One region of the Paenibacillus sp. UMB4589-SE434 genome, then DNA from elsewhere that is predicted to be linked to it. Evidence: riboswitches for the same ligand, from Rfam matches in the RefSeq annotation. Region 1 holds a riboswitch; each other region holds the start of a gene.

Region 1 (8,103 bases):
TAGATGCCGACCGGACGTGCCAACACCAATACAATAAGTAATGTAATGCCAATAGACAACCAACCTAAACCTGTCATTTTTGTGTTCCACCTTTCAACTATTTACAAGGAAGTCGTATCCCTAGAATTTCTCTGGCTTTACAAGTGCGTATCCCAGATAGAGAAACAGTGCCCCTACCAGTACGCCAAGCACGATAATCATCTTTGTTCACCTCTATATGCACGAGTCAGCCCGTGCGATGTTCATGGCATTAGCCATGACTAATGATCAACTTCTGTGGAGCACCAGGACAGCACCCCATACGTTACGACGCCTAACAATACAATTAATACAAGCATAATGACATCGAACATATGCCAACTCCTCCTTTGAGCCTTGGTGCTAAGATGTGCTCACCCTTCAGAGACGGTGCTTTACCTTGCAGCATGTTAAAAGACAACACAAAAAGCCGCACGGAAAGAGGATCCCTTTCCGTGCGGCTTCTAAACACGCAGCTAAATAAAACGCAAGCTGCGAATCGCCACAACGAAATAAGGCTGCCTCTATGGACGCTTACGAGGTTAGCTGACGGATTCGGGCGCATGAGTCGCCCTACTGGCCAAAGGCCAAGATTCACCCCTCGCACAGCAGCTTCTCCACTTTCGAAGCACTGTGCTCTAACATTGGGTCCCCCGTTCCCTTCTCAGGGATTCAGCGATGAGCATTGCCCAAAGCTTATCAATTAGTCGAGCCGTTCGAACTGATCGCACCAGAACCTGCTGTAAATAAGTTACTGGTGCAGCTATACGGTTGAACGCTGCTCGCTGTAAATCAATTCGGTCAGCAGAAAGGATACTTGATCCGACTGCGTGTACACAACCATATCCGCGCCTAGCAGGCGGTAAATGGAACGTGGATAATGCTGCTTAGTTATGACCGTAATCGGGTCGTACGTCCATGCTCGGCATTGCTGCAGCAGACGACAAGTCAGCGCAAAGCTTTGCTCGAATACGTATATACGTCCAACTGGTAATAACGGAATCTCGGCTGGTTTGGTCCGAGATGTGTTTACGTGCCAAATGTGCTTGACACCAAGTTTCTCCATTCTTGCCGAACATCTCACATTGTTACTGATGGCTGCCACTGGCAAGCCTGCGCCGCGCAGTTGGCGGACAAAGTCAGCCCCCATCGTGTTCGGAGCGAATACGGTAACGATTCGGTCCGTGTCTTGCATTTCACCATACCTCCTGAAGTCCGTTACTTTCATCATTCGGGTAGAGGTTGGTCAGTATGCGCAAATCGGTCTAGCGCGCCTCTCCTCGGACGCTTACGAGGTTAGCTGTCGGGTTCGGAATCGAAGAGTCGCCCTACCGGTTGCAAAGTGACATCCCCTAACATTTAGCATGGATATAACCTTTACCGGATTCACCCCCTGAACGCAAATCAATCTAATTCAGCCGCAATCGGTTGTTATGACGGATTTGCCTTCTCATTGTGGTTCCCCCGCTCCCGCCTTCCGGCGGAACTCAGCGATGAAGACGCAACGGATATTGTTGTCGTCGATGAACTGAATCTTACGCCTTTTCATGTATGTATGTAAATCAATTCGAACGTTCATATTGTTCCAAGCATGACCAAATGCTGGATATAATCATAATCAATCATCGAAAATCCTATCATTTACTCGTCATATCTTTAATTATCTTCATTCGATTGGATAACAGTAGCATTTTAAAGTAATTTCGATAACAATATGGATTTAATCGCTTTCTTGGCAAAATTTCTGTCATGATTAATCTATTACTCGTGTCCTGTTCAAGCTTCCATTTACAGCTCATAGCTCGCTTTGATGCGTTTGCATAAGGCATGCATAGGCGGGATTTAGACTACACTGCCTTTTCGTATGGCTATATCAGCGCATACACTAAAGCCGCCTGAATCGAGTACGTTCAAGCGGCTGTCTCATGTCATTTTTTGGGATCCGCGGGAACATCAGTAGCCAAAAAGAGTACCCAAAAGCTGATTCATCCGATTGGCATACGTATGCTCACGCAGCGTTCTTTCAAGCCCGCGCAGCGCAATCTCACGCCGTTCTCCTTCATGGTGCAAATAATGCTCCATCTTTGCAAGCAGCTCATCAGGCGATTGGTAGGTCACAATCTCGATACCAGGGGTATAAAAGCTAGCTAGATCACTGCGAATGTCTGTCAATTGCAGTGTGCCGCAGCAAGCAATTTCAAACGTCCTTGGGTTCGGAGAGGAGGCAATAATCTGACTGGAATTGCTGTTCACCGTCTCGTCATCGTGAGATCTGTGCATATTGATGACAATTTTGGTCATGTTGTACATATCAGCTGTTTCTTGCGGAGTCATCCAACGACCAAGATCAATCTTGCCCGTATAGGAGCTAAACTGTGGCAGTCGATCCCACCACAAGCCTGAAAAGTATGCGTTATACTGCATCATTCGATCTATAATCGATTCGAAAAAACGTACTCTGTTCCAGTAGGCTGAACCTATAAAACAAACATCGCGGCGCCCCGGTGTAGGTGTTGTCTTCGGCAAAAAATGGCCTGGATACACCGCAAACGGCAAGTAATGAACACTGGGACAGCCAATAGATTGATAATAGCTGACACTGTTGATTTCTAACGTAAACACATCGCTGTAATGCGGCACGATAGCAGACATCATATCCGTATAATACGGATCGTCCGTCAGCCATACGGCTGTGCGAATGCCTGCTGCCCGCAGTTCATCAAGCTGGCCGATTGGAAGCTCCATGCCATCCAAGGCGATGATAATATCCGGCCTTAAGGAGGCCGCCGAAGCTGCAACGGCATCTCTCGGCCCGATGACCGTCACCTTCCCCACCATCTCCTGAAGCGTGCTGACTAACGCATCATCAATTGGAGAGTATGGGAAGCCCTTGCCTGAGGTAACGTACATGACATGTATAGGTCGATGAGGAATTTGCGGGCGTATGGTCTTCACCAGCATATCCGCACGGCCACGAAGGTATCCATCCTGGTATCCTTCATGCAGACCGCGTAATCGTCCACGCCTGCGAGCAACGGTTATCGATGTCACGCGTCTGTGTCGATATGATTTCCTCCGTGAGCGTGAACCGGGCATCTCCTCACTCCTTTGTTGTTACTGTCGACCGTGAGCCAACCAAACTTTGGCTGTATCGAGGCCAACACCATACTTATTCAACCACCAATCTTTCATAAATCATAACGATCATCATCTATCTACTCATTTGTCATCCAATCAAACCAAGTTAGTCTGTTCCTTGCCTTCATAACGACAGGTGATTGTTCCTGAAACCTCAGTGCTTGACATTAGCGACACCCGCCTGTACCAATCATGAGCAGCAACTAGCAACGAATCACAACTGGTGCCGAATAATGTGTGCAGTCAAATCACTATATGCCGCTAGACCGACTGTCTTATGGACTTTTGTCGATATCGATAGAAATAAGGCTGTTGCCTTATGCACAGCCTTCCATAAAAACAGCCTGATATCGCACGAGGCACATATCAGGCTATTTTCCCACTATACTTGCCCGGCATAAGCTAACTGGTGTCCATCCTCATATCCTTTTGCAAAGCCGCTGTTAAAGCCCTCGTTGTATGCTGCATCATAACCTTGTTTAAAGATGATCCCAGATGATCCCATTCTTCTTCTGCCTCGCTTACTCTTTGCCTTAATACCACCCCTACGCTTGATTAGTCGGCTTTTCCCTGCTCGTCTGACGCGCAAGCGGCTTGACGCTGCTCTGCCAGACTTACTTCTCGTTCTCTTCGAAACGGACTTACGCTTTCGGCTGCGGCTGTCTTTCTTCAATGTGCTTCTCCTCCTGCGCTCCCTTGGGGGCCATATATTTCAACATGACAAACTGGATTTAGCCATGGTATTTCGGGGGTTCCTTTATTTAGGCTGCGCGGCCTCCAGCCAGTCACCATATGGCATAAAGCATGCTGATGCTGCGACAGCAAATGAATGTTGTCGTACATTAGTTTTACTTGCACCTCCGAATGTGCAGACACATCTGCCAACTGCTCAAGCAGCCGCGCCAATGCAATCTGACTCCTTGTGATCGCTTCAACCATCGCAACTTTGGCTTCATTTTCACGATGATCATGTGCTGTCGACATCACATGATAGGCAGCATTGCTTCCTGGAGTAGCTTGATTTGTTTTATTGTTCATTGCAGCCTATCCCCAAGTTCAAATTCTCCGAACGCTCCATCGGAAATACCATCGCCGTGTCCTCCGCTACCCGCACGATGAAATATCGTCTTCATATTTCTAGCCAAGCCCTGCTGCAGTTTGGTTAGTCCTTCTAATACTTCAATGACTTGCTCATGGATTTCAAGAGCTTCTTCTATCTGTTCATGAGGTGTCGCTGCTGGCTGGTGAGTGAAGTGATTAAGCATCCAATTGCGGGATTTCTCAGCTTCCATTGCTTTTGCTTCGAGAATCATCGATATGCTCCACTGCATGTCAGCCATAGCCTCCAGCATTTTTGTCATCGCACGTTCCCGACTCACCCATCAATCCCTCCTCACCTCATCGAGACACCGTTTATAAGACGCACAAGTGTCTACTCAAGCCTCTCCCTGCGCGTTCTCATTTTGCAGCTCGATCATAATCTGCTCCAATTGGTCAGCAAGAGCATGCTCTAGCTCCGCAATGCCATTCAAATAGGCAATCAAATTGCGGGATAATGCCATCGATTGCTCTTTAATGTCCCTTACTCCGTGAAGTAATTCCTGTGTATCGGGCAAGACATGAATGACCTGCGAATTGCGAACGGCTACATGACGCTCCGCATCCAGAACTCGCGCCATCTGCTGCTGCGTATGTGACAAGTGCTGCATCGTATGATTAACGGCATGATTAACGGATTCATTATTAGGATGCATGTTTGTCCCTCCTTTTCTCTCAGACCAGTTTATTTATGGCAATAGTACCTGGTGCACAAACAACGTCAGAACTTCCTCATACACAACATATGCCGTTTGATACGGCTTCGCATACGGCTGATTCGCCCAATTCATAGCATCACCAGCATGTACAGTATAATTTCCTCAACAGCAGCGCAAAGAAGCATAACCAGCGCATTGACACCGGTATGCTCCTTCACCTTATATATGATAAGCATGAATAACTGGCGCAGCGATAATAGGGATGCCCTCATGAAGCTGCAGGCGTTCAACCTCTGTTCGATGCGTTAATCGACCTTCGAGCTGCCAGCGACTCAGCGCATGTCCGCTAACGACCTCGCGGTACGTATCCCCTTGACGTTGATACCATCTGCCTGTCTCGGTTGTAAACATACCGCCATCGGGAATCGTTCCATCTACTGCTACTCGTTCATGCCACTTCGCCTCTGCAGCGGAAGCATCCATCACGTCACCAGTAGGCCAACCGAATAAGTCAACTTGTGACAATTTGACTACAGGTACACCCACATGTCCCCGCAGTGGATGCTTTGCCCCTTGTTCCACCCAATATACCGTCTCGCTAAGTCCAGTCACCGCCACATGCGACGGATAAAATGATTGGGATCTAAAATGCTGAACAATGCTTCCTTGTCCGTCATATATTCGTGGCTGCATCTTTCGAACCCAATCGCGGGGGTCAGCCCACTTAGCGCTAAAAAATGCGGCGTTCTTATCATTTACAACCTGAAACTGATCGCCGAGTGCCCTCATACTCTGACTGCCGTAGTGATGAATAAATGTATCTCTTGCAACCACCAGCTTGCGGCCGTTTATGAGCGCTCGTACAACGTAATCCTCATCTTCAAAATTTCCGATCTCGAAACCTTCATCAAAGTAGCCATTTGCATCAAAAAACGCACGATTAAATAAGAAACAAAAACCAACGATTCGATCAGTATGCTGCCACAGTTCCGGATTCGAGACGTTATGTTTGGCTGCAAATGCTTGCATATCTTCCACACGAGTATATGGAACCTCTATTTGTTGTTCTCCGCTAATATAGTTCGTAACAGGCCCTACAATCCCGATGTTCGGGTCACTATTTAGACATAGCAGCAAATTACTCAACCAATTGGGCGTCACGACAATATCATTGTTTAACACACATATTGTCTGTCCTTTTGCCATCATCAACCCTGTGTTGACAGCACCTGCAAAACCTTTGTTGCTCTCGTGAACATAGTATCGAAGCTTTCCTGCCATTGAATCGAGGTAAGAAGCGGCACCGTCCGTTGACGCGTTGTCAACAACGATGATTTCATGGGGAGTTGGCGTATACGCTTGAATGCTGGAGATGCATTGCTGGAGGAGATCTAACTTATTAAAATTCGGAATAATAATACTCGTGCCTTCCAACCGGGCTTCATACTGCTCTTGACCAGCACGAAGCCCTTCAGCATATCCATACGCAAACCCTCGCTCATAGCGCACCCGCCTTCCATGCACGGACTTGCGTCTAAAGCCCCTTGCTTGACGCTTGACCGCACGCGGTTGGCGATCCGTATTGATGCGAGTTGTTCGTCGAAGATTAGCCATCTTCTTCACACCTCCGGTGTAGTCTGGAATAACATGGGCAACTCATAGAGGATGTTCTCTACTTGCAATTTTATTAGCCAGATGACCGAAGTCTATGGCAACTTTGCCATACTGCGAGGCAATGCGCTCTGCAAGGATCACCGCTGGAATTCCTGCCGCTACCAAGGCAAAATCATATTGGTGAGAGCCAGCTTCCTGCATCACTCTAGGAATATCCCTCACACCTATCACGGGTGCAATAAGCCCCGTTACCGTAATACCATGCTGTTGGAGCACTTGCGAAAGCTCTTCTGCTACATTGCCGATCACGAGTACGCGTCGTCCCTGCATCAACCGCAGCAAAGAGCCCTGCTGCGCCAACATGTAGTTAACAGTTGAATAAGTTAACCGCATAGCACCAATAGACATGCCATACGAGCGGAATAACGGATGTACCAGACCTTGAAAATTGGGAGATTTGGCTGTAGGAATGCCAACAAAAGTTGCCTTGCGCACAGATTCGGCCAATTGCTCTCTATACTCATGGTCTGGCACTTCTATTCCAGAGTAAGGCAGAAAAGGTCCTTCTCTTTGCACCAAGGCGGAAGAAAGCACACGGTCATGCGCTAGAGCAAGCAGTTCGCCATCACCAAGCCGGACCAACGACATTGGCCGCCGTTCATCTAATGCTTGGATCATTTCCGCTAAAATCGTCTGTGGATCGACCAATGGCTTCAACAAATGCTTCACTTGTTCGAAGCCAAGTGCAATAACATGTTCTACCGGAATGTCAGGAAGAATGTGATCTTCTGGTACGAGGCCAGCAAGTACGGCCTCTCCACCTTCGTATTTCCCTTTACGGAACCCGTCCTCATAAGCGATGCTTCGCTCTGCTTCAACGATATCTGGCGCAGTAACAGGCTGAAGTGGAACTTGCTTGCGAGGTCGCATAGCGCGACGCCACTTCTTCTTGCCGCGCTTGAGCCTACGCTTGCTCCTGAGTGGACGCGCGCCAGGTTTAAGGCGCGCATCCGAAGCTCCTTGGGGGTGGTTACGAGTACTCTGCTTTCTGCGGTGAGCATGAACAAGGACTTCATCGCTTGGATGACTTGCAGATGTGTTCGCTTGAGAATTCCTCCTCATCACATCATCTCCCTTTCCGATAGGAGCCAGATTGAATTCGTTCCCACCAAACCCGATTGTCAACATACCATTGAACCGTTTCCGCAAGCCCTGTCTCCAGCGTTTGCTCCGGCACCCATCCCAGCTCCTGTTTTGTCTTTGCTGGATCAATGGCATACCTGCGGTCATGACCACTCCGATCGGCCACAAAGGTGATTAAGGATTCCGGCTTGCCCAGCAATTGCAATACAGATCGTACGATGTCGATGTTCGTTCGTTCTTGATGGCCTCCAATATTGTACACTTCGCCTACTGCGCCACGCTCCCATACTGCAGCAATGGCCGCACAATGATCACGCACATACAGCCAATCACGAACATTTAAGCCATCACCATACACCGGTATTGGCTGATTATGAAGTGCCTTGACAATAATGGTTGGGATCAACTTTTCTGGGAACTGATAAGGACCATA
Region 2 (8,103 bases), on a different contig from region 1:
GTAAGCGGCTCGTCACGAAGCGTCTTGCTCATCAGCTTGTACATCGTCTCTTTTGGCAGCTGCGGATTCGATTCATCCACACCGTCGTACATTTGCTTAATGGAAGATTTCATAAAGGCTTGCTTTTCAGCCTCTGACATCTGATATTCCGGCTTCAACTCGAAGTTAGGCTTGTTCAGGTTATCGTCCATGCGATCGCGAATTGACTTGCCCAATTGATCTTCTATCGTCTGCAGCAATCCACTAACCGTTGCGTTGCGATAGGCATATCGATTGAAGTATTCCTTCATAAAGGTGTCAAATTTCTCGGGTCCAGCCATACGATACAGCTCATAAATGGCAAGACGGCCCTTCTTGTAATACACAGCATCTGGTGAATCCCCCACATGATGGTTGTCGGAATTAATGGCAACGTCCATTGGGTAGTCATCAAAGCGAACGCCATCAAAGCCGCTGCTCTTGTTGCCCTGCTCATTATAGAAGTAAGTCATGGCGAAGTCAGCGAATCCCTCATCCAGAAATGACTCTTTTTCAGAATTGTTACCGATGATAGAGTGGAACCACTGATGAGCGATCTCATGAACAAATGCAGAGTCGTTTGCAGGCACGGCATTAGGGGATACGAGACCCATCTGAATCATCCGCGAGAACTCAACAGCTACGCCCTCCACATGAGATTCAACAATACGGAAATCGGGATAGTCATATTTGCCGAATTTGCTGCTGAAAAACTCGATTGCTGCAAACGCGCGATCCATGTATTGGTTAATAACGGCGGTCTTGGCTGGATCATTCTTGTCGTTATAGTATACATATTCTACCGTAAGTCCGTTTTTGGTCTTGCTGGCCTTATGATACTTTTCGCTTGAAAAGAATACAAACTCCCGTGTCTTGTCTGACTTGGTGGAGACTATTTTGCGTCCAGCTTCTGCAGGCTGCTCGGACATTTGTCCAGGCATGGCAAGCTGGAGCTTATCTGGAACATTCAGATGAACGTTATAATCGGCAACATCGTAATAATCGGATTCAAAAGTGGTGCTGTACGGTACTTTGTTCCATGTATGTGCCTGCTCATTATATACGGACATCACAGGGAACCAGTGGGCGCCGTTAATAATATCTTTCTGGTAAGAAAGGCGCTGTGCACCAAATGGGATTTTGGTCTTGTAGGTTATAACGATCGTCACTTCTTCATCTTTCAGGAGGGGTTTTTCCAGTTGTACAGTTAAGGCCTGCTGTTCATTTTTTGACGTTAATGTGCGGCCACTAGTGGAATCTTTGACATCAGTGATGTCGATGCCGCCTAGAAAGTCGGCTGGTTTTTTGTCTGGAAATTGTTTGGCTAGTTCTTCGTTAGTGCGGGCAAACATTTGCGCTTGCGTATCTTTGGAACGATGCGCATCTGCGAATAGATGGAACACAACGTCGTTTAATTTATCAGATGAGGTATTGCGGTAGGTTACCGTCTGCTTGCCCGTAATCGTCATGTTATCGGTGTCTAGCTTGGCATCAATCTCGTATTTAACGTGCGATTGCACTTGCTCTGGTGTCTGGAACGTGGTCTTTATAGTCGAAGTAGATTCAGCAGCAGGGGCAGCGTATGTCATGCCTGCATTTGTTATTGTCCCAGCGATTAAGCTAAATGCCATTGTCACTGCCAGAACCATTTGTAATCGTTTCTTGCCTGTAAGTCTTGTCATTTGTCACACTCCCAAGTTGTCTCTTATGTTGTTATACTCCTCATCCTAATGTAAAAGACAGACAAGGTCGAGGGATTGTCCTTACTGTAACCTTACAGTATTGCAACCTTACAGCTAAGGCCAAAGCCATATGACTCGAATTAATAGTATTTTTCCATAAACAACGCTCTATCTACTGAAAATGACTCCTTAGATCCACCCAATGATAGTGATCCCTTTCACCATAGTTACCATTACAAGGATCTGAGACTACATGTCCATGTTAGAATCCAGATCTCCCGAAATACGTGTCGTTAAAGAGATATCCCCATCAAATTAACGATTTTCATATGTTTTATCGACCTCCATCAATTTTGTTCATATTGTTTATGAAATGAGGGTTCCCTTTTGGCAGTCAAACAAGGTAACGTAGACCATGTAAGAATAGGTATACAAATTGTGTAAATAAGAGTGGAGTTCGTCAACATAAAAATAGGATGTGATATTGTTGCTGAAGACTGCTAAGTACAAGGCGGAAGACATTCAGGAAATGGCTGCCTTCATCGAGACATGCAACCAAATTCAGGAACAGCATGTCGGTTATTGTGGTGTCAAATGCGATGAAATAGCGGCAGCAATTGTAGAAATTACAGCTGATAGTTCACTTGATGAACGTTTTGTCGTTTACGAGGAAGCAGGGAGTATCATTGGTATTTGTGGGCTTGATATAGGAGCTGACAATGGAGCAGTAGAATTATGGGGTCCCTTCGTGAGAGAGGACGATGTAACGAATCAGGCTCTCTTACATGCAATATGGCAAGATATTAATAAGCTAATATGGGCAAAGGGGCAGAAAGTTACGCAGGTAGAAGGGTTCTATGATACGCGTAATAGGGTTGGTATTCCTATTTTTGAATGGCTTGGAGGAGAGTGTACCGGGGTTCACTCCGTTCTTCAATTGAAGCGGGCGCAGTGGCTATCTGCTAAAGAAGAACAGACAAGCTCGCCATATAAGACAACAGATCAGGCTGCTTTTGTGTCTCTTCATGAGAGTTGTTTTCCGGGTACATACATGAGTGCTGAAAGCCTGATAAAGAGTATAGATGACCAACATGCCTTATTTGTTTGCCGTGAGAACAGTGAGATGGCTGGTTATATTTATGCGAGCGCCAATGCCGAGTTCGGTGAAGGTACAATTGAATACATTGCGGTTGATGAACGTTATCGTCACAAAGGGATCGGAAGTAAGCTGCTGCGTCAAGCCTTATCATTTTTATTTCATTATCCTTCAATAGAAGATATTCAACTGTGCGTATCCCATTCTAACAGGGGAGCTCTCTCTTTGTATGAGAAATGCGAGTTTGTAAGGGTACGAGATTACGCACATTACAAATTGAGCATAGATAGTGAGATCATGCCCATCAGCAGGTAAAAGGGATGAACCAAGCGGAAGAGGCACCCCCCATTTTCTAAGCAGAGAACATCATATTATTTATTTGGCTGGAAAGGTGGTTACTATGACTGAACATCTTGCTATTGGACGGCTGATATTACAACTGCGACGATTGGAGCGATATCCGAAGTCTTTCGGAGATCTAAACGATTTATCCCTCAGCGAAGTTCATACTATTGAAGCAATTGGGGAACATGAAGGTGTGGCAATGGGTGAGTTATCTGACCGGCTGTGCGTTACGAAGGGAGCCGTCTCGCAAATGATGGTTCGTTTGGAACGAAAGGAGCTTGTCGTCCGTAATACACATCCGTCAGACGCTCGAATTGTTCTTGTGTCTTTAACAGACAAGGGGCGAATCGCCTATGAAACGCAGGCCAAGATACATGAAGCTATTTATATGGAGTTAAAAGGAGAGTTTACCAGCAGTGAGCTTCGTTCTTTCGAGCGGTGTATGGAACGATTAACACAGACGCTTCGAGACCGTTAATAAAGCAAATGAGACGGAAGTCCGTACCTTTTAGCCAAGCCGTCATACAGTATAGTATACGGATTGAGACAAGAGGTGACGACGATGAAGAGGGAACAATTAGCACGATCTTATCATGCAATATATAGTATGGGGAGAAAATGTTTAGTAGCTATTCAGTTGCATCGACTCGGATTAAGAAAGTTCGGAGGCATGCTAGATTGGAATCGCTCCGTACACCTATCGAACGTTAACTTGTTGCTGCGCAATCGATTCGCAGGATATATGGAACTAGACAACCTTGAATTTACAGGTTATGACCAAGGTGATCGATGTCTTATGTTACGGGATCGTGTATACGATATTTATTCTGTTCATGATTACCCGAAAGACTTCAATTCACCTGAGCATCTGGTATCCTATCCCGAGGTTAAAGCGATGTACGATCGCCGAATACAGCGCTTTTTGGAGAAAACAGCGGTATTACCATGGTTGTTATTTATTCGTATTGATGGGACGTATGAGGAAGTTGTCGAGCTTGAAAGGCAGCTGCGTAGTTATGTCAGACATCAATTTCATATTTTGCTTGTTTTACATGGGGATCATCTTGGAATCGTAGAGATAGATTGGAACTTGGAACATGTGTGTGTTGTTTCTATAGACACAGAGCAGCTGAATGATGAGGTGTGGGACGAACTGCTGGCGAGTGTAGCGTATGAGGAATATGCAGGGCAGCCGGATAAGCCATAGGAAGACGCTGTCATTTAAAATAACAGTTGCAGGACTGCGGCTATGGGCTTCAGTCCTGCTGATGCGTGAATCTGCTAGTAGACATTTTAAAGATTCATTTTTGCTGCTTTAGATGGTTCCGTAATAGGCTTGGCAGTGGGTGATAAGCATGCTTTGCTGCGGACAATAACGATAGGATGAATGCTGCAACAGATTCGCTAGTGCTAGCTCGGTTAACTGTACCTTCTCCTCACACCATGAAGTTCTCATTTGCTCCAACAGCAGCAAAGCACCTATTGCTGATTTGCCCTTTAACCGTTCTAATTGTCGCGCCCAGCGCTGAAGATCAAAATGAGAATCATCAGGCATCAGGGTAACTTTTCCCCAGCCTTGAGCTTCCCCACTTACTACTTTTAAAATAATCATGATCGGCAATGCGGTCCTGCATTGTGTATCAGTTTCAATTGCGGACAAGCGTGACATACTAGCTAATTGATACAATTCAATGCGGTTAATGGTGTGTGCTGATGTATGGATTTCGTCCATCTTCATCCCTCCAGACTTTGTCATGATGCAAATAGGTGGTCTGTAACAAGAGCAGCTATCTGCAAGTCTCTCCTGTAACGCTTACGAGGTTAGCTGACGGATTCGGGCGATGGAGTCGCCCTACCAGTAGAGACTACCGGATTCACCCCAATGTAGGATCGTGGACCCTGAATGGTTCCCCCGCTGCTCTGTAACTAGAGCACTCAGCGATTGAAAGAATGAAGCGATGCTTCATGTTGTCTATCATAGCGCGTGGCAGCAGGGGTGTATAACGATAAAAGACCGATAAGGACGAATTAAAGGTGATTTTGAACGATAGGGGATGGATTATAGCAACGATTGAATATATTTATCCGAATTACGCCGTGCTTGCTGCAGCTATCGATAGGTTGCATATTTCGTGTTCAGCGACGGAAGGCTGCTCGAAGGCATACGAGAAATAAAAAGATGGACGAAGGCATACTGCCGGGAAATTGGATGAGATGTACGCGCGTCAAAAAGCACTTCCGCTGCGCCTGTTCACAGCAGCATACTGAAGTGCTTATCATCCTTATTTATTTATTTGAGCAGCCATGCTGCACAGTTGGTCAGAAGGATATATGTGCGTGCCGCCAAGACCTGAGCTTGCTGCATACAGCATTGCTTCTGCTATGATAGAAGCTTGAATCGGGCGATATTTTAATAGTGGGCCGCGCAGGATAGGCGATAAGAGGGGACTGATGGCAGCTGCAGCTCGCTCTCCGAGTCGGAACTCCTGACGCGCACCTATAATTAGCGAGGGCCGTACAATATGAAGCGCACGTAAGGGAAGTGCTTGCAGTCCAGTTTCCAAATCCCCTTTGACACGACTGTAGAAAAATGCTGACTTCGAGCTGGACCCCATCGCTGTAATGATTGTAAAAGAACGAACCTGTGCCGCAGCTGAAAGCTTCCCAGCTTGCAAGGGATAAATGTAATCTACCTTACGAAATGCTTCCTTTGACTTGGCTTGCTTGATTGTAGTTCCTAAACAGCAGAACACGTCTTCTGCTTGAAATAATGCAGCATACTGGTCCATACGGTCGAAATCTATCGTGTGTACTTCAACATTAGGAAAGGGAACGATGACAGGTCGGCGACTTAACACAATGACACGTTTATAATACGCATGAATTCGTGCCATAAGCTCGCTGCCTACTAACCCTGTCGCACCTAACACTAAGGCGGTATCTTTGGTCATCAGCTAGCCCCTTTCAAGATGAATATTCGTTCGTCCATTATAACATGATGATCATTTGGAATGAGAACAAGCTGGATCTGGTTGTTCAACTTGCTTCATCCAACTTATATCTGACGTTAGAAGAATATAACGGAAAGAGCCACTATGCTCTGCCAAAAAAGGCGAGCGCAGCGGCCCCTCTGTAGCTAATCGATTAAGCCGGCAATAATGGCGGCTGCAGTGCCTGCTTCTTTGTCATCCAGCGTAACAACGGATTGCATTTCATCAGGATCATCGGCTTTCATATGGAAGAGGTCACGTCGACCATCCAAATGCACAATGATAACCAGTGTGTCTCCAACTGCGGTATGCAGACTATATTTCCGGCCGATACCTGGCAGGTCTGCTGCTTTAACGTTCATGTTGACATCCTCCCTCGATGTCCTCTGCAGTAAAGGTGACCTTGTCAATTCGAATATCAATTGTTCCGGCTGGTGTATCAATTGTCAGTATGCTTCCGATAGTCGCAGTAAGCAGTTGTCTCCCCATAGGAGACAGGAATGAAATTCGATTCTCATTGGGCTCCGCATGCTGCGGGTAGACGATGGTAAAGGAATCCATATCGTGATCTTCTAGATAGGTGATTCTAACCTGGCTGCCAATCAGTATCACTTTGCACAATTGATCATCAGGCAGGTTGAGCAGCTCTCGAATACACGAAGAATAACGTGTCACAATCTGTTCTGCTTGTGTGCGCTTGTCTCCAAATGCGGGAAAGACCGCATCTAGAAATGCCTGCTTCTCTTCCTCTAACGCAATGAGCTGACGTTGGACATGCTGCCTAATTTGGGTGGAAGTGGCGCTATGGTTCATAGTAGACTTCACCTCCTATATGATTGCGGTTACATTTGAAAATGAGCATGTTCATCTAATCTCCTCCAGACATAATAAAAACCTCCACGTTATGAGGTCCTATCAATAGTTTAACATATAAATCTTGTAGGTAAGCAAACGGCTTACAACGTGTGTTTCTATGAGAGGAATATCATATTTAAATACGATAGAAAGCAGACGTGAAGTGGCCATTAGAAAAGACTATTCATTTATTTCATACATAATAATTTTACAGACTACCTTCTCTATTTTTTGTCCTGTAGGGTAACAATTTTATTAAGCAGCTGACGTAGCTATGTGGGATACATAAGGGGCAATATCGGTGATGGAATGAATATCCTTCCTAATCATTAACTTTATAGTATGATAGAGAAACAGGGACAATTAGACAGGTCCCACGGATTGATCATATTCCTGTCGTCTTATCTAATCTACATATAAGAGGACGACTGTATTGGAACTGGTTGTACATAGTGAGAAGTAGAGAGGAGAGGTAGCTGTTATGAGTATGTATTATACGTATGTTGGCACTTATTCCCCTGAGGATCAGGATGGCATTCATCTATTGGCGTTGGACACCGAGCAGGGCAGCTTGAATCTGCTGCAAGGCTTTGCAGGTATTGAGAGTCCTTCATTTTTGACCATTGACGCGAAGCGACATTTCTTATATGCCGCCAGCGAGACGGTGGACGGCAGCGTTGTCTCGTATCGGTTGGACCCGTCAACCGGACTGCTAGAGGAGATTAGCAGACAGAAGACCCAAGGGGATCATCCCTGTCACTTAAGTGTAGATGAGTCTGGCAGATGGCTGCTTGCGGTAAACTATTCAAGCGGGAATGTATGTGTATATCCGATTGATGAACAGGGTGCCATCGAGAAGATGAGCCATCACGTGCAGCATGCGGGCAGCAGTGTTCGTCTTGACCGCCAAGAAGCGCCACATCCGCATTCCATTTTCCCAATGCCGCAATCTCCATTCTGGATCGTACCTGACCTAGGCTGCGATGCATTGTTTGTGTACAAGCTCGATCCGATAAACGGCACGTTGGAGCTGCAATCGACGACACCAACGGAAGGTGGAGCGGGACCTCGCCACGTTGTATTCCATCCGACGGAGCCATGGGTGTATGCGATTGGC
Region 3 (8,103 bases), on a different contig from region 1:
TACAAATGCCCTTTGCCGTAGGCTTCCTGTTGGCTGGTCTCGTTAGCGTCATTTCATTCACACAGCTATCTTTCTTCATGGTCGGCTGCTTGCTCTTGTCTTCCGTCGTTCTAACGACTACTGAAATGGCGGAACTAGGCAAGGTTGAGCGCTCAAACCGCTTTGCTTTTATTACCATTGCTATGGGGATGCATATGATTATTTCCCTGATCCTGTTTAAGATATTTTTCTAATCTTATTTGGTATGCAACATTGTGTTATATAACAAGAGGCTCTTGTGCCTCTTGTTTTTTTTATATTCCAGTCTTATAGTCAAATACATAAGTAATGAACCAGATATCTATTAAGAAAAATGACAACGGCACCTAACAATCGGGTTTAGATTGTGCTTTTGTCCTTTGTAATGGCAAAGCTATTTGGCCTGCTGTATGAAATGGTGGTGTACAAGTAATTGAGAAATGAGGTAGCGATTATGCAGCTAGACGAGTCTAAATCAATTTATTTACAGATAGCGGAAAAGATTGAAAATGATATATTAAGCGGTGCTTCAATGGAGGAGAGTCAGGTTCCTTCTACCAATCAATTTGCAAAAGTACTGCAAATCAATCCTGCTACTGCTGCCAAGGGTATTCATTTACTTGTAGATGAGGGCATTCTATATAAAAAAAGAGGAGTTGGCATGTTTGTAAGCCCAGGGGCTAAAAAGCTCGTGCAAAACAAACGCAAAATTCATTTTGCGGATATTGAGCTGCCCCGTATTTTGCGAGCAGCATCAGCACTGGATATCAACAAAGAACAACTGATTAAAATGATTAGAGCTGCCGAATAATCCTACATGTATTGCCTATCGCCGAAAACAACCGTACAACTTCAAAAGCCACCTGACAGTTCCAACACAACAATCTGGACACTGACAAGTGGCTATAGTTCTATCCGCTATTGATGATGATGACGAAGCCTGGCTGACCGACTGAACACCTGCTACACCAAGAGACGTTCTTCAAAAGCTTCAATTTGCCGATTCGTACCGATCATGACCATAATATCCTTCTCTGCCAACGTATCTTCAGCTGAAGGTGCGATAATGATGCCCCCAGGCTTATTTAAGGCTACGATACTGCAGCCGTACTTGGCACGTGGATCCAGCTCCTTGAGCTTAAGCCCGTGCAGGCACTTTGGTACACTCAGCTCTGCAATCGTATAATCCTTAGACAATTCAATATAATCGAGCAAATTAGGCGACACAAGGTGATGCGCCACCCTTATTCCCATATCCCGCTCTGGGTAAATCACGCGATCTACGCCCAATCTTTCCAGAACACGTCCATGCAGCTCGCTTAACGCTTTGGCCACCACTTTCTTGACCCCAAGCTCCTTCACCTGGATACTGATCAAAATACTAGTCTGAATGTCATCACCGATCGCAACAATGACGCAATCAAAATTACGAATGCCCAAGGAACGCAGCACTTCTTCATCAGCAGCATCCGCTACAACCGCATGGGTCATCTCGGAACTCAGTTCGTCAATGATTTCTTCATCCTTGTCAATACCAAGAACCTGATGCCCTAACTTCATTAATTCTTTTGCCAGACTGGAACCGAAGCGTCCCATTCCAATTACCGCAAACTGCTGAGCGTCCATAATAGATGTTATCCCCTTCATCCTTGCTTACTATATATCTATATATTCCAACTAAACATAATCCTCATGCTTACGCCGTACTCTTAACCTATCGTTATTTTACCTTCCGGGTGGCGATACAATTCACGTTCTGCCTTCGGTCCAAGCGCATACGCAAGCGTAATTGGTCCGAGTCGTCCTGCAAACATCGTAAGGGCAATTAACAATTTCCCTACATCCGACAGACTAGTTGTGATTCCCATCGTGAGTCCGACCGTACCAAATGCCGATGTTGTCTCGAACAAGATGGCAAGAAATTGCCGATCTTCTGTCGTAGACAATATCATAGACACGAAGAGAACCAGCCCCAGTGCCAGCAAGGTTAATGTAACTGCTTTGAAAATACGGTCTTTAGCCAGACGGCAGCGGAACATAACGATGTCTTCCTTGCCGCGCATCATCGCAAAGACGGCACCAATCAAGATCGTGAACGTAGTCGTCTTGATACCGCCCCCTGTTGATCCTGGAGATGCACCGATAAACATCAGAATGACCATAAAGAACTGAGATGCCTGTCTCATAGCACCAATATCAACCGTATTCGCCCCCGCAGTACGCGGACTGACCGACTGGAAGAACGATGCCCATATTTTCTGCCAACCATTCAGTTGACCGTACGTATGAGGATTCGTAAACTCAAATATAAATAGGACAACAGCTCCAAACACAATTAAAAAGCTGGTCATGGATAATACAACTTTGGTATGCAGAGACAATCGACGTGTACGACGGAAATCCATCACATCAGACATGACTATAAAACCAATACCACCCGATACGATCAAAAACATGGATACAAAGTTAATAATCGGGTCCCCTACGTAACTTGTTAAGCTGGAGAAAGGACCGCTAACTTGGCCGAACAAGTCAAAACCTGCGTTGTTAAAGAACGAGATGGCATGAAAAATACCGAAATACAATGCCTGCCCGAATGGCAGATCGAACGACCATCTTAACGTAAACAGCACAGCGGCAGAACCCTCAATGACAAAAGCATAAAGCAGTACTTTGCGGATTAGTCGTACAATACCTTCCATCGAGCCTTGATTCAGCGATTCCTGGAGGATCAGCCGTTCTTTTAATGAAATTCTCTTCTTAAATGCCATAGCAAACAGCGTCGCCATCGTCATAAACCCTAGACCGCCAACCTGGATTAAACTAATAATGACGATTTGACCAAACATCGTAAAGTGTGTGCCTGTGTCAACAACCACAAGACCTGTTACGCAAGTGGCAGAGGTAGCTGTAAATAAGGCGTCGATAAACGGCAACGGTGTGCCGTCGGCATTGGATATTGGCAGCATGAGCAACAGTGCGCCAATCAAAACAATGAAGGCAAATCCAATGACCAAGGTGCGTGAAGGGGTTAGCCTCCGCAGGTTGTTACGCTTAACAGTCTTCAAGGATGCTTTTCACCTCATACGTAAAATGGCACGAAAAAAAGCACTGGAGACCCCAATGCTTATCGCTGGTATCCTGACGTTTACGCCTACGAGGTTAGCTGACGGATTCGGGCACGTCAAGGTCGCCCTATTCAAGTGGCTTGCAGCACACTCAAAATTCACCCCAAAATTCGGTTCCCCCGCTTTCGTCGCATGACGAAACTCGGCTGTATTCAATTCATAACGAGATTATATACGTTTCCTATGTTCTTCACAAAGTCTTGAAAGGAGCAAATACACGAGAAAACGCCCGAAAACATCATTATATAACGCTTACATTCACTTCTTTTCTCGTAATACATCGGCGCAAGGCCCTTTTTCTTGACGTTGCTTGTTCATTTCGATAATGTGGGAAGGAACAACTGTCTTTATCGTATTTCAAATTTAAGATTGAAGGGGGATTCCCTTGAAATTTACATACAATTCTACTGCTGGCAACCAAAGATATGGGCAGGGTGCATCCAGGGCGCTCATTGGCGCAGCAGTTGCGGGATTCTTATTATTCTTAGTCATTCAAGTTATCATTCCATTTTTGTCCAGTTCAAATACAGAGCAGCTTACTCCTATGTTAACCAAAGATGAAGCTATCCGCCGCGCGGAAGTCGCTTACACCTCGGCTATATTTTCAGCAACGCCCAGTTTCTCTAACACGAGCAAAGGCTCATCCATTCCATCATCCGCTCAATTCAAAAAAGGTGCCATATATTATACCAATGATCTCCTGTCTGGCTACTTAAGTAAATATGAGCTGCATACTGCGTATAATCGTTGGGAAAAGGCAGCGCCATATGATATTTATCGGGTCTTTTTCGACAAAGAAGCCCCCCTACAACACAAGCGTGAGCTCGTGACAATCGACATCCATATGCGCACTGGACAGATCGTCGGCTATCAACAAGTGTTGTCCGATACCATTGATGCCGACAATAGCTCCACTACATCCGAAGTGGAACAACCTAATCCAGATCGGGCTTACATGTTAGCCCATTCAGATGAAGCTGTACTACAGCTTGGCTACACACCTGCACAGCTTGCCCGCAAATCCGAGCAATTATCGAATGAAATTCGCTATACTGTCAAGAATGGGCAGGTCGGCGATGCCAAACTGGAAGTTGTTGTGTGGTGGCAAAATGGCAAGATCAGCCAGGCTCAATCCATTTGGACATTACCTGAAGCTTATACACAGCTTATGCAGGAGCAAAAGAGCACTGCTGAGCAGATCTCCTCCATTGGTTATGTACTAATGTCGGTAATATTTGCAGCTGCCGCCTGCATAATGGCCCTTATATATCGCAAGCGTATTCGCTTTAGATCCAGAACGATGCTGACGTTGGCTGCCTTGTCGTGCCTGATCTCTATTCTGCATGGCTGGAACGTGATACCAGGTACTATTATGGCTGATCGACTGGAGCCAATCGGGTATGATCGCTTGCAGATGACCATTACCATACAATCGCTTTTCCTCGTCGTTCAAGCCGGTATTACGTTATACCTCGCCTTGATCGTTGGGCGTTCATGCTGGGACGTGAGTCAGCACAAGCAGGTTGTGATCTCATGGAGCGACGCCGATTTCGGGCAACAGCTTGTGCGTTCTTTCTGGGTTGGCCTGGCATTCACGGGTGTGTTGCTGGGCACGCAAAGTATTATTTACACAGGGCTGGAACTGGGTATGAAGGCTTGGTCCTCTACAGACGCTTCAAGCTCTCCACTCAATCTAAGTTACATGTTTTTGTATCCTTTAGTAGCGTGGGTAGCCGCCATTTCAGAAGAAGGCTTTTTCCGGTTGTTTGCAGTGGGATTGTTCCGCAAATTTCTGCGTAATACATGGGTTGCAGCTATTATTCCTACTTTTGTGTGGGCTGCTGGTCATGTGACTTATCCGATCTATCCGTACTACTCCCGTCCGTTGGAATTGATGATTATCGGTTTCCTGTTTGTATGGATTATGGTGCGTTATGGTTTCTGGAGCGCAGTAGTCGCTCATCTCATGTTAGATACTATATTGATGGTGATCCCTTATTGGATTGATGGCAGTTGGTCTGGCATCGTGATAGGCACTTTCTACTTGCTGCTCCCCATGGCTGTTGTCTATGGGATTAACACGCTTCATCGGCATAAGACTCTAAAAATAAGACCGTCGCACGAGCCTGTCTCCTAACTGAAATATGTATAAGAGGCCAAAAAAATGAACTACCATGCTTCATTTTTTTGGCCTCTTATTGTGGTGATTTATGATCTTGCTTGCTTCAGTTATAGCGTTGAAGGATCTAGCTGTTGCAACTGTAATGCCTATTCTGCTGGCATATTCGCTGAATCTGTCCCAAGTTCAGGTTCGCTCTCATCGTAATCTGACAGCTTCTCTACTTCCAGCTCGGATTCTTGGGCTGCATCCTGATCATCATCCTCCCGTAAATGGGATAAGATCGTACGTGCCAACTGCTCGCCTATCCCCACTTGACGAAAATCTTCTATCTCAGCCTCACGAATCTTCTTCAAAGAGCCGAAGTGCTTCAGCAGCGCTTTCCGCCGCTTTTCACCAATACCTGGTATGGAGTCAAGTGCAGAAACAACCATCGACTTGCCGCGCTGCTCCCGATGAAACGTAATTGCAAAGCGATGCACTTCCTCCTGTACCCGCTGCAATAAATAAAACTCCTTGCTATCTCTGCCGAGCGGCACAACCTGTGCAGGATCCCCGGCCATCAATTGCGCTGTCTTATGCTTTGTATCTTTAACCAGACCGCATACCGGAATGTATAGTCCCAGTTCATTCTCCAATACATCGATAGCTACCGCCATCTGTCCTTTACCACCGTCAACAACAATCAGATCAGGCTGCTCCAAGCCTTCCTTCAGCACACGCTCGTACCGTCTGCGTATCACTTCACGCATCGTCTCATAATCATCCGGCCCTTGCACTGTGCGCACCTTGTACTTCCGATATTCTTTCTTGGCAGGCTTGCCGTCAATAAAGACAACCATCGCGGATACAGGGTCAGAGCCTTGAATGTTCGAGTTATCAAAGGCCTCGATACGATGCGCCGATCTGATTCCAAGTGCCTCGCCAAGACGTTCTGCCGCACCTGCTGTCCGTTCCTCATCACGTTCCAGAAGTTTGAATTTCTCCTCCAGCGCAACACGTGCATTATCCATCGCCATCTTCACCATCTGCTTCTTTAAGCCGCGTTTCGGCACAAGAACCTTCACTTTTAACCATTGGTGCAGCGCCTCTGCGCTGGACTTTATTGGTGGTGCAGCCTCATCGACCTCATCTGTTTCATCGTGATCAGCTTCCTGCTCATCCGTGAGCAATGTAGAGTCGACATGAAGCAGCGTATCACCACGTACATCAGCCTGAGCGGTCAGCAATTCGCTTGTATCCGCATCCAAACCTGATTCTTCCGTTACCCATTCCGTCTCATCCGGCAGCAATATCGCCCTCGGAAGTGCAGGATTGTCACTGTAGTACTGTGTTACAAATGTTATAAAATCATCATATGCATGGCCGTAATAAGGAAACTTAGTCGCATGACGCTCTATCATCTTGCCTTGCCGCGCGTATAAAATCTGGACGCACATCCACCCTTTATCCACTGCAAATCCAAACACGTCGCGATCCATCTGATCTGCCGTATTAATTTTTTGTTTTTCCATAATCGCTTCAATCGCCAATAACTGATCGCGGTATTCTTTCGCCCGTTCGAATTGCAGCTCCTCTGCCGCTTCTTCCATCTTGCGCCGCAGCTCTTTCTTAATCTCTTCATGTCCACCATTGAGAAACTTGGCGATCTCCTGCGTCATTACCTCATAGTCACTTGCTGTAACCTCGTATTCACAAGGCGCCAGACACTGACCAATGTGGTAATAGAGGCACACCCGATCCGGTATCGTGCGGCACTTGCGCAAGGGATACAATCTATCGAGCAGCTTCTTCGTCTGCTGCGCCGCAAATGCATTCGGGTAGGGCCCAAAATACTTGGCCTTGTCCTTCAAAACACGCCGAGTTACTTCCAGTCTCGGGTGCTGTTCGTTCGTTATTTTAATATATGGGAAGCTCTTATCATCCTTAAGTAATACGTTATAACGCGGATGATGCTGTTTAATCAGATTACATTCCAGAATAAGCGATTCCATATTGCTGCCTGTAACAATATATTCAAAGTCGCGTATCTCGGAGACAAGCCGCTGCGTCTTGCCGTCGTGGCTGCCAGTAAAATAGGAACGGACTCGGTTCTTGAGCACTTTGGCCTTGCCCACATAAATGATCGTACCTTCGCTGTTCTTCATCAAATAGCAGCCAGGCAGATCAGGCAGCAGCGCCAGCTTGTTGCGTATCCGCTCCAAAGCACGCTCACGCGCATCCATCTCTTCTGCTGTCAGCACAGCCTGCTGCTCCGGCGCATAACGTTCGTTCCAACGTTCTTTCCAACGTTGTGATTGCCCATAAGCACTCTTGTCTGTCTCGTTCTCTCGGCCTTCCTTGTCCTGATGAGACGATCTATCATCATGTTTCAACCGGGTCCCTCCTTTCCATGTGTTCGCTTTTTTGTTCCCCTCCTCTTATTGTATATGAGCACAAGCAGAAGAGAAAGCCCTTGCCAGAGCTAATCTTAACCATGGAAATCACGGAAAATCAATCGATACACTGCATGTTGCAACCTTTTCTACTAGTTGATGGATGATATTGTTTTTATTTAAATTATATTACATTTTCCTGTGACAACTATTGGATCTGCTCCATTCTAATCAAAAGCCAATACATTTTATAAATAATAAGATTTGATGTAGATCTCATGTTAGATCCAAATAGGAACATTTTTCTAGACAAGCTAATCATTATATGATAATACTAACGTAATATGAATTAGTATAATTTAGGAGGCCACCATGAGTTCTCGCTCACAATTGCTTAGATCGTTTGTTATTGGCATCGTTGCTATGATACTTATTATTCTGATCGTATTATTTCCAAGACAGT

Evidence for each region. A riboswitch is a leader RNA that binds a small molecule or an ion and turns the genes downstream of it on or off. The one in region 1 is predicted to bind cyclic di-AMP.
Region 2: linked by a shared signal. The riboswitch ahead of QP775_RS09490 (hypothetical protein) and the one ahead of QP775_RS22575 (hypothetical protein) in region 1 are both predicted to bind cyclic di-AMP.
Region 3: linked by a shared signal. The riboswitch ahead of QP775_RS24195 (TrkH family potassium uptake protein) and the one ahead of QP775_RS22575 (hypothetical protein) in region 1 are both predicted to bind cyclic di-AMP.

What each region holds. Positions count from the first base shown of each region.
Region 1 covers NZ_JASOYK010000009.1:26,860-34,962, reverse strand. Annotated here, with positions in the region: gene kdpA (potassium-transporting ATPase subunit KdpA) at 1-77, opposite strand, end outside; gene kdpF (K(+)-transporting ATPase subunit F) at 121-201, opposite strand; cyclic di-AMP (ydaO/yuaA leader) riboswitch at 536-706, opposite strand; gene QP775_RS22575 (hypothetical protein) at 782-1,213, opposite strand; cyclic di-AMP (ydaO/yuaA leader) riboswitch at 1,288-1,521, opposite strand; gene QP775_RS22570 (CgeB family protein) at 1,972-3,069, opposite strand; gene QP775_RS22565 (hypothetical protein) at 3,539-3,829, opposite strand; gene QP775_RS22560 (hypothetical protein) at 3,826-4,194, opposite strand; gene QP775_RS22555 (alpha-helical endospore appendage domain-containing protein) at 4,191-4,535, opposite strand; gene QP775_RS22550 (nucleoside-diphosphate sugar epimerase) at 4,593-4,910, opposite strand; gene QP775_RS22545 (glycosyltransferase family 2 protein) at 5,133-6,527, opposite strand; gene QP775_RS22540 (GT-D fold domain-containing protein) at 6,570-7,649, opposite strand; gene rfbB (dTDP-glucose 4,6-dehydratase) at 7,654-8,103, opposite strand, start outside.
Region 2 covers NZ_JASOYK010000001.1:2,256,987-2,265,089, reverse strand. Annotated here, with positions in the region: gene QP775_RS09510 (M1 family metallopeptidase) at 1-1,700, opposite strand, end outside; gene QP775_RS09505 (GNAT family N-acetyltransferase) at 2,188-3,111, shown strand; gene QP775_RS09500 (MarR family winged helix-turn-helix transcriptional regulator) at 3,197-3,619, shown strand; gene QP775_RS09495 (DUF1796 family putative cysteine peptidase) at 3,704-4,348, shown strand; gene QP775_RS09490 (hypothetical protein) at 4,457-4,873, opposite strand; cyclic di-AMP (ydaO/yuaA leader) riboswitch at 4,937-5,092, opposite strand; gene QP775_RS09485 (NAD-dependent epimerase/dehydratase family protein) at 5,424-6,092, opposite strand; gene QP775_RS09480 (hypothetical protein) at 6,137-6,277, shown strand; gene QP775_RS09475 (cation:proton antiporter regulatory subunit) at 6,278-6,493, opposite strand; gene QP775_RS09470 (GreA/GreB family elongation factor) at 6,483-6,944, opposite strand; gene QP775_RS09465 (lactonase family protein) at 7,468-8,103, shown strand, end outside.
Region 3 covers NZ_JASOYK010000011.1:37,346-45,448, reverse strand. Annotated here, with positions in the region: gene QP775_RS24210 (hypothetical protein) at 1-233, shown strand, start outside; gene QP775_RS24205 (GntR family transcriptional regulator) at 473-829, shown strand; gene QP775_RS24200 (potassium channel family protein) at 982-1,644, opposite strand; gene QP775_RS24195 (TrkH family potassium uptake protein) at 1,728-3,086, opposite strand; cyclic di-AMP (ydaO/yuaA leader) riboswitch at 3,155-3,304, opposite strand; gene QP775_RS24190 (CPBP family intramembrane glutamic endopeptidase) at 3,532-5,283, shown strand; gene uvrC (excinuclease ABC subunit UvrC) at 5,415-7,490, opposite strand; gene QP775_RS24180 (ABC transporter permease subunit) at 8,013-8,103, shown strand, end outside.